2 regions of the Paraburkholderia steynii genome follow, and region 2 is predicted to be linked to the other one. Evidence: riboswitches for the same ligand, from Rfam matches in the RefSeq annotation. Region 2 holds a riboswitch; the other holds the start of a gene.
The links. Region 2 has a riboswitch for glycine ahead of gcvT (glycine cleavage system aminomethyltransferase GcvT). Riboswitches for the same ligand answer to the same signal wherever they lie in the genome.

Region 1 (4,425 bases), on a different contig from region 2:
CGCGGGACAAGTGGTTGGCGAGCCGCGTGGCAAGGTCAGCATCAGCGCACCGGTTGCATTCGCCAAGTCCGTCATCCATCCGCTGATCCCGGGATTTCTGCGTAGCTTGCCGGACGTGGACGTTCAGTTGATCTTCGCCGACCGCGAAGTCGATCCGCTGCGTGATGACGTCGATATGGTGATCCGCCTGACCCGTTCGCCGCCGTTGGGCCTGGCCGCCCGGCGGCTCGGCACCGTGAAATGGCTGCTATGCGCGTCGCCCGCTTATCTCAAAGTGCGCGGGACGCCCGTCGCGCCACGCGATCTCAGCCGGCACGAATGCCTGTATCTCGGGGAAACGGTTGACGACAATCGATGGCATTTCCGGCGTGGCACCGAGACGCAGTCGCTGGAAGTCAGAGGGCGCTATATCGCCAACCATGCGGGCGCCCGCCTTGAGGCTGCGTTGCAGGATCTCGGCATTGCAGGCTTGCCCGACTTCGCTGCTGCAGAGGCGCTACAGCAAGGCTGCCTCGTTCAGGTGCTCGCCGACTGGGAATTCGAGGCGCGTTCTTACATGGGTCCCGTCTGGCTGCTGTATCCGCCTAACCGCTTCCTTCCGTCGAAGGTGCGAGCGCTGATCGACTACCTCGCAAGCCACCTGCATGACGCCGTGGATGAGTGATCTGTCTCGCGCCATGTCATGTTTGAGCGCGACGCGGTGCGGGAGACTCGAACGGGATGGGTTGGTTAGCCGGAATGGGCGACCTCTTAAAAACTCGAGACCCCGCGTCGCGCGGGGCCTGTGCTGTCGGCTGAAAACGCTTATCAGACGTTGACCGGCAGGCCTGTTCGCTTTCTCGCGGGCTTGACGCTCATTAAGTTAGGCATACTACCGGCCACGAGTTCTGCAACAGCTTCCGCAGTCGCTGCTGAGAGGGTCCACCCCAAATGCCCGTGTCCAGTGTTGTAGAAAATGTTGCGTCGGCGACCGGCGCCCACTTTGGGCAGCATGCCTGGCAGCATGGGGCGCAGGCCAGCCCACGGAATAATGCGCGCCGTCGACATGTCCGGGAAATGCGCGCGTGTCCAATTGACGAGGGGCTGGATTCGATCCGAACGGATGTCACGGTTCAGGCCGTTCAATTCAGCCGTTCCAGCAACACGGAAGCGATCGACACCGAGACGGCTGGTGACAATCTTGGCGTTGTCATCAAGCAGGCTGACCCAAGGCGCGGCGTGCTGGCTTTCTGCGTCGTCGAGGCACACAGTGATCGAATAACCCTTCACCGGATAGACGTTCACGTGATCTCCCACATACGCGGCTAGCGCACGACTTCCGACACCCGCACAAATCACTACCCGGTCGAAGCTTTCCGTATCAGTCTGATTTTCGTGCGCGAAAGCAACCCTCAATTCACCGTCTGCGGCCTCGGAAATGGACTGCACGCTCGTGTCGTAGCGGAACTCGACACCCAAACGCACGCAGGCTTCAGCAAGCCCACGCGTGAACTTGTGAATGTCGCCGGTCGAATCCGACTCGGTGAAGAAGCCGCCGTGAAACTGCCCATGAAGCGCCGGCTCAAGCGCGCGGATTTCGTCGGGTGTCACTGGGCGCCGCTCAAGACCGCCTTCACGTAGCAATGCATTGACCTTTGTCGCGGCGTCGAACTCCTTGCGGGTCGCATAGAAATGCAAGATGCCACGTCTTTCGAGGTCGAAATCGATGTGCTCCCGCTCCGCGATCGAGAACATGTGCTCACGTGCAGCGATGGCTAGCCGCACCGTCTCGATCGTGTTGGTGCGATAGTTCGGAATCTGGCGCAGGAACTCGCCGATCCAGCTGTACTTGTGCCAACTCGGTCTCGGATTCATGAGGAGCGGAGCGTCGCGGCTAAACATCCAACGCAGGCCTTTCAGCACGGTGGAGCGGCTGTTCCACACCTCAGCGTTGCTGGCCGATAGTTGGCCGCCGTTGGCAAATGACGTCTCCATTGCCGCGTAGCGATGACGTTCGAGAACGGTGACGCGGTAACCACGACGGGCGAGGGCGTAAGCAGTGGTGACGCCCGTAATTCCGGCGCCAATGATGGCAATATGGGACATGACATGGTCCAGTGTTAGTTGAGCATCGCCGGCCGATGATTACCGGCGTCAATGCCCCATCTGTCCATGTACCTGAGAGTTTCGCTAATACCGGTTACGGTAATAGCTCCCCTTCGGTGGGCGCGCATGCGCCGCTCTCCAGATGTTCTCGCTGCACGGTCCTTTTGCCTGAGAGTTTCCGGGGCGGTTGCTCCGTCGGCGTCGTCGCGGATGGACGATCTCTCCCGTGCTTCGTTGTAGAACAGCGCAAGACTACTACCTCAAAGAAGCGAACTCAAGTCTTTTCAAATAGACGGCAGTCAACTTCCCGCTCGGGTGCATAGCGGCTCTATCGCGATCTGGATGTGCCCGCAAATGCTTCGGATTATCCCGAAGTGTGTTTCTGATTTTTGGCATTTTTCCGTCGAATTTGTTTGCCTAGACTCCGTTCCAGATGCACCGCCTGCCTGTCACAACGGACGGCGCTGCGGCGGTGATGAGGGCGCCCTGTGCGCCGTACCTATCTGAACGAACAACTGGGACGAGTGCAATATCATGTCTGAAAACAGCTACGAAACCGGTCGGCTTAATTTGCCCTTTGTTGGAATCTGCACGTTCGCGAAGTCTCCGCTGTGTCTTGACTGGGACAAAATTGATGCGGATGTCGCGGTGATGGGCGCTCCTTTCGACTGCGGTACGCAGTGGCGGGCGGGTGCAAGGTTCGGTCCGCGCTCGATCCGGGATGCGTCGACGCTGTTCTCATTCGGACACGGCGGCGCGTATGACTTCGAAGACGACGTCGTGTATTTGCCCAGCAACGAAGTTCGCATTGTCGATATCGGTGATGCGGACATGGTGCATACCAACACGGAGAAGAGTCACGCCAACATCGAGTACGGCGTGCGCAAGATCCTGGCGGCGGGCGCATTGCCGGTGGTGATGGGAGGCGATCACTCGATCAACATTCCGTGCATCAATGCATTCGAAGGTCAGGAGCCGTTTCACATCGTCCATATCGACGCCCATCTCGATTTCGTCGACGAGCGCCATGGTGTACGCCATGGCCACGGCAATCCGCTGCGGCGCGCGGCGGAAAAAAGCGTGGTATCGGGCATGACGCAAATCGGCATCCGCAACGTGTCGTCTACTGCGCGCGAGGGCTATGCCCAGGCACGCGAGATGGGCTCGGACATTATCTCGGTGCGCGACCTTCGACGCCTCGGCATCCAGGGCGTCCTGGACCGTATCCCGAAGGGCGTGCGATATTACCTGACCATCGATATCGATGGCTTCGATCCGTCGATCGCGCCCGGCACGGGTACGCCGAGCCACGGCGGCCTGCTGTACTACGAAGGACTCGAACTCTTCGCTGGCCTTGCTGAGCAGGGTGACGTGATTGGCATCGACCTCGTGGAAGTCGCACCTGACTACGATCATTCGGGCTCGACGTCGATCCTCGCGGCGCAACTGCTGCTGAATACGATTGGCCGCGTGATGCATCAGCGCAAAGTCAAACGAAACCTTTCCCGCTAAGTTCTCTTTAGCTATTTGCTGCTGCGTGTGGCCCGGTTGACTTTCCTGGCCGCCGCTCGCAGCTGGTTGCAAAAAGCCTGCACGACGCGCGCCGATTCGGCGCCTTTGCGCGTGATGATCTGAAAATCCAGATGAGTCACATAGTGCTCAGGATCGATGCGCGCCAGTAGTCCGCTGTCGACCCACGGCTGCGCATAGTGAGGCGGCAGAAAGCCCACATAGTTGCCCGACAGGATGAGCATCGCGCGGCCTTCGACGTTGTCGACCGAGGCCGCGGCCTGTGCCATGTGCAGTAGCTTGAGTTCCTGGCTGCCGAGGTAAGCACGCGCAGCGAGCCGTTGCTTGCTAATAACCGACAACGGGACACGGCCGCCTGCCCGCTCGTACAACGAGTGGGTCGATGCGCAGTAGAGCCCCTGCTCCTCTCTATAAAGTGGCAAGTAATCGAGACCGGGAATCTGCGCGGGAAACGGCCCCACGGCCAGATGCAGGCGCCCGTCCAGCACGTGCTGCTCCATGCTGCCAGGTGTGTCGATCTGCACATGCAGACGGACGTCGGGCGCCATCTGGCCGAACTCCCGGATCGCTGTCGGCAGCGGCGAGTATTTGTCGGTCAACGTTGCTTCGATCATGCCGAAGCGCAATACACCAGAAAGCTGATTGCGCAACGTACCTGCTTCCATCTGAAACGTATCGACCGCGCCGAGCAGACGCTGTGCGGCGGCGTGCAGTTCCGCGCCTTCGTCTGTCAGCCGGAAACCCGCGCGTCCGCGCTCACACAATCGTAGTCCGAGGCGTGTCTCCAGCTGCGACATGTATTCGCTGATG
Region 2 (4,425 bases):
CGACAAGCCCGTCACGCTCTCCGCCGCCGATGCCCGCACGCTCGCCGATATCGCGCAAAGCAAGGGGCTGGTGTTCGCGCCGTTCCACAACCGTCGCTGGGACGGCGATTTCATAACCGTGCGCGAACTGATCGCGAGCGGCGAACTCGGCCGCATCACGCATTTCGAATCGCACTTCGACCGCTTTCGACCGGGCATCCGGCAACGCTGGCGCGAAGAGGCGTCGCGTGGCGGCGGCCTGCTGTTCGATCTCGGCCCGCATCTGATCGATCAGGCGTTGACGCTGTTCGGCGTGCCCGAAACGGTCTATGCAACGGTGAAGGCGTATCGCGACAACGCGGGCGCGCCGGATTACGTGCATCTGCTGCTCGGCTACGCGAACCATGAAGTGGTGCTGCACGCGAGCGCGCTGACGGCAATCGTCGCGCCGCGTTTCACGATCCACGGCACGCGTGGTAGCTATGCGAAGGTCGGGCTCGATACACAGGAAGACCAGTTGAAGGCCGGGCTGCGTCCCGGCGATGCCGGTTTCGGGGGTGGCAACGCAGCGGGCACGTTGCGCTTGCTCGAGGGGGAGCAGGAAGTCGAGCGTGAATTGCCGACTCGCGATGGCGTCTATGTCGATTTCTACCGGGCGCTGTCGGCATCGGTTCACGACGGCGTCGCGTTCCCGGTCAGCGCGCAAGACGCCGTCGATGTGATGACGATCATCGAACTTGCGAATCGTAGCGAACAGGAAGGCGTACGGCTGCCGTTCAAGCGCGGCGTCTGACGGCTGGTTCGCCGCTGCGGCCGTCAATGCGCCCTCAAGGCTTTTGCAAAACGCACAGCCTTGGCTGACGGACAAATCGTCGTCGCGCCCTTCATTGCGCCTTCAAGGGTTCTGCAGAACGCAAAACCTTGGCTGACGCCCCGATTGCAGCCAATCGATAGTTAAAAAATGGTCGGGTGGTGCGTCATCGCGCGCCGCTCGACGGCCGTTGCTACCCGTACGAACCGCCTCGCAGGGCACACGGACCGTAGCGAGACGGCCCCATCACAAAGGAGAACCCTATGCAACGTATCGTTCGCGCGCTTGGCTGTTGCGCGCTGGTGTCGTCGCTGGCGGCGTGCTTGGTCGCGCCGCAGCAAACGGCTCAACCGCGTCCCGCGCCGAATCCGCATGAAGCGGCCGTGAAGCGCCTCGAACAGGTGGACGGCCGCATCGACAACATGGGCCGCCACATCGACGCCCGCGTCAGCCAGGGCTACTACCCACCGCCCGAAGGCGGCGCCCTTCATCGTCGTCTGGGCACGATCCGCCAGGAAGCGCACGACATGGCTGCGCAACACGCCGGCGGACTTTCCGGCGACGAACAGCGCGCGCTAAATGAGGAACTGGATACGGCGTCGGCGGCGATCAACCGATAACGCAATCGCTAGACGCGGCGGCGTGCCGCCCCGGTTCACGCCATCGCCGCCGCTATGACACGTTCCCGCAGTTGCTGATACACGGTGAGATACTCGGCGCGCCCCGTGGCGATGGCCGACTGCTTGAGCGCATCGAGCATCACCAGTTCCTGTGGGACCTTCAGCGCCTTTTGATAGAGGAGCGGCAAGACAATCGGGTTGTACGACATCGTCCGCCAGCTTCGGTCGGTCGCGAGCAGCAGCGAGACCAGACGCTCAGTGACGAACACCTTCACCGGCGACTCTCGAAGGTTGTGCCGCGTGCCCGAGTTGAGCGCATGCGCGAGCGGGGTCCGGTTGGCCTCTGCGACGTTGAAGACAATCTCGGCGTGGCGCAGCCAGTGCCGCCAGAACCGTGGCTTCGCAGCGAAGTAATTGCAAAAGACCGTGTTCGACGAATCCATGACCAGCGTGTTGAGATCGACGCTCGGCGTCAGTAGCGCGGCGACTTCGACAAAAGTCGGCCACGCGTTCGGATGCTCGAGCGCGCCATGTTGAAACACGTTCAAAAACAATGCGCTGGCGTCGAAGAACGGCGAAAACGAAACGACATCCGTCGATTCCGGCACGCTCGCGATAAACGCGTGAACGTCGCTCGCTTCGAGATTTGTCTTCAACGCGAACTTCGGCGACAGAAAGCCGTAAAGCGCGTCGTCGTCCAGGTCGTTGTTGAGCAGGAAATTGCGGATCGGCCAGTATTCGCTCCAGTCCGGCCGTTGACCCACGTTGTCGAGGGGAATGAAGCCCTTGTCCAGATTGCTTCGGGTTTGCTCCGAATAGTAGATCTGGTAGATGTGCGCTTTGCTCATGGGTAGAACGGAGAGTTTGGGAAACAAAGGCCGCATGGTGCCTATGTGCAAGTATCCGATGCTGCTTTGCAATGCAATTGCCCAAGCAGGCAGCGTATTCGGCACCAATTCCATCGATCACGCGCGACCCGGCCCGTGAGCGCTGGCCAACATAGAGCGCTTTTTTTGACGCCAGGGCCGCATCCGTCGCCGCCGCAGGGCCGTAGCCGCGCGGCCTCACGGGCTCGAATTGACAAGCCTCAGGCCCTCGCGTACATTCGCCGCACGCGTCGGGAGAGCGCGCCGTCCGCTGTCGTTTTCTGAAACGTGCAGCAGCCAGCGCCGCCGAAGGGGCACACCCGCAAACTCTCAGGCAAAAGGACCGACCGCGTCGAAAAACCCGCTCGTCATCTGGTCATAGTGACCTCATTCGAATGAGCGCCCGTTTTTCGCACTCTGGAGAGCGGCAGTAGCGCCGTGCATTAAGCCGCACGCGCAGGCTGCCCACCGAAGGGGCGCGCGCCACGCTGACAGCACTCGCTGACGGCAGCGCAATCTCTCAGGTATCGAGGACAGAGGGGGCATGCAGTTATCGCTCGTTGGCCCGAGATGGGATCAGGCCGCGAGGGTTTCGCCGCATGGCCTTTCCTGTTTAGCGACGCCCCGAGGCCCCGATGATCGAACTCAAACACACCCCGCTCCACGCCACGCACCGTGCGCTCAATGCCCGCATGGTCGACTTCGGCGGGTGGGACATGCCCGTCAATTACGGCTCGCAGATCGAAGAGCATCGCGCCGTGCGCACCGACGCCGGCATGTTCGACGTATCCCATATGTGCGTCGTCGATTTCACGGGCGAGCGCGTACGCGCTTTCTTCGAGCGCGCGCTGGCGAACAACGTCGGCAAGCTGCAAGCCCCGGGCAAAGCCCTTTACTCCTGCCTGCTCAACCCCGAAGGCGGCGTGATCGACGATCTTATCGTCTATTACTTCGGCGAAGATCATTTCCGCGTCGTCGTGAATGCCGGCACGGCCGAGAAAGACGTCGCGTGGTTCAACAAGCTCAATGACGAACAAGGCTTTGGCCTGACCATCAAGCCGCGCCGCGACTACGCGATCGTCGCCGTGCAAGGTCCGAACGCGCGCGAAAAAGTGTGGGCGACCGTGCCCCACGCTCGCGCTGCCAGCGAAGCCCTCAAGCCGTTCAACGCCGCGCGCGTCACCGAGACGCCGTTTGGCGAGCTGACCGTCGCGCGCACCGGCTACACGGGCGAAGACGGCTTCGAAATCATCGTCCCCGCTGATCACGTCGAAGCGCTGTGGAACGCGCTGCAGGCACAAGGCGTGCGTCCCGCCGGTCTCGGCGCGCGCGACACGCTGCGCCTCGAAGCCGGCATGAACCTGTACGGCCAGGACATGGACGACAACGTGTCGCCCCTCGACGCCGGCCTCGCATGGACGGTCGATCTGACCGCGCCGCGCGATTTCATCGGCCGCGCGAAGCTCGAAGCGGACGGTTCGCAGGCGTCGTTTGTCGGCCTGATCCTGCACAAGGACAACGGCAAGGCCGCTGGCGTGCTGCGCGCGCACCAGAAGGTCGTCACGCCCGCTGGCGAAGGCGAAATCACGAGCGGCACGTTCTCGCCGACCATGCAGGAATCGATCGCCTTCGCGCGCGTGCCGAAGGGCGTGCAGCCGGGCGACGTCGTCCACGTTCAGATCCGTGACAAGGCACTTCCCGCCAGCGTGGTTAAACTGCCATTCGTGCGCAACGGCAAAGTGCTCGTCGGCTGATCGGTCACACGATGAGCGTCACGAGACAGACACCGGACAGACACGAAATCGTCGCGTGCGTCCCATCATTTAAATCAACCGAATTACCGCATAGGAGCATCCGATGAGCATCCCGGCCGATCTGAAATACACCGAATCGCACGAATGGGTCCGCACCGAAGCAGACGGCACGCTGACGGTCGGCATCACCGACCACGCGCAGGAAGCGCTCGGCGACATCGTCTTCTTCGAAGTGCAGCAACTGGGCCAGACCGTCTCGGCAGGCGATACCGTCGCCGTCATCGAATCGGTGAAGGCTGCGTCCGATATCTACGCCCCTGTTTCGGGCGAGATCATCGAGGCCAACCCGAACGTCGCCGATACGCCGGACGCCGTGAACAGCGCGCCGTACGACA

Region 1: it holds a riboswitch for glycine, as region 2 does, so the genes downstream of both, BLT65_RS26870 (D-amino acid dehydrogenase) here and gcvT (glycine cleavage system aminomethyltransferase GcvT) in region 2, are expected to answer to the same signal.

Annotation. Positions count from the first base shown of each region.
Region 1 covers NZ_FNDI01000016.1:142,844-147,268, reverse strand. Annotated here, with positions in the region: gene BLT65_RS26875 (LysR family transcriptional regulator) at 1-664, shown strand, start outside; gene BLT65_RS26870 (D-amino acid dehydrogenase) at 808-2,085, opposite strand; glycine riboswitch at 2,232-2,322, opposite strand; gene speB (agmatinase) at 2,620-3,597, shown strand; gene BLT65_RS26860 (LysR family transcriptional regulator) at 3,609-4,425, opposite strand, start outside.
Region 2 covers NZ_FNDI01000007.1:174,550-178,974, reverse strand. Annotated here, with positions in the region: gene BLT65_RS15085 (oxidoreductase) at 1-772, shown strand, start outside; gene BLT65_RS15080 (hypothetical protein) at 1,054-1,410, shown strand; gene BLT65_RS15075 (hypothetical protein) at 1,446-2,258, opposite strand; glycine riboswitch at 2,519-2,632, shown strand; glycine riboswitch at 2,684-2,823, shown strand; gene gcvT (glycine cleavage system aminomethyltransferase GcvT) at 2,912-4,030, shown strand; gene gcvH (glycine cleavage system protein GcvH) at 4,134-4,425, shown strand, end outside.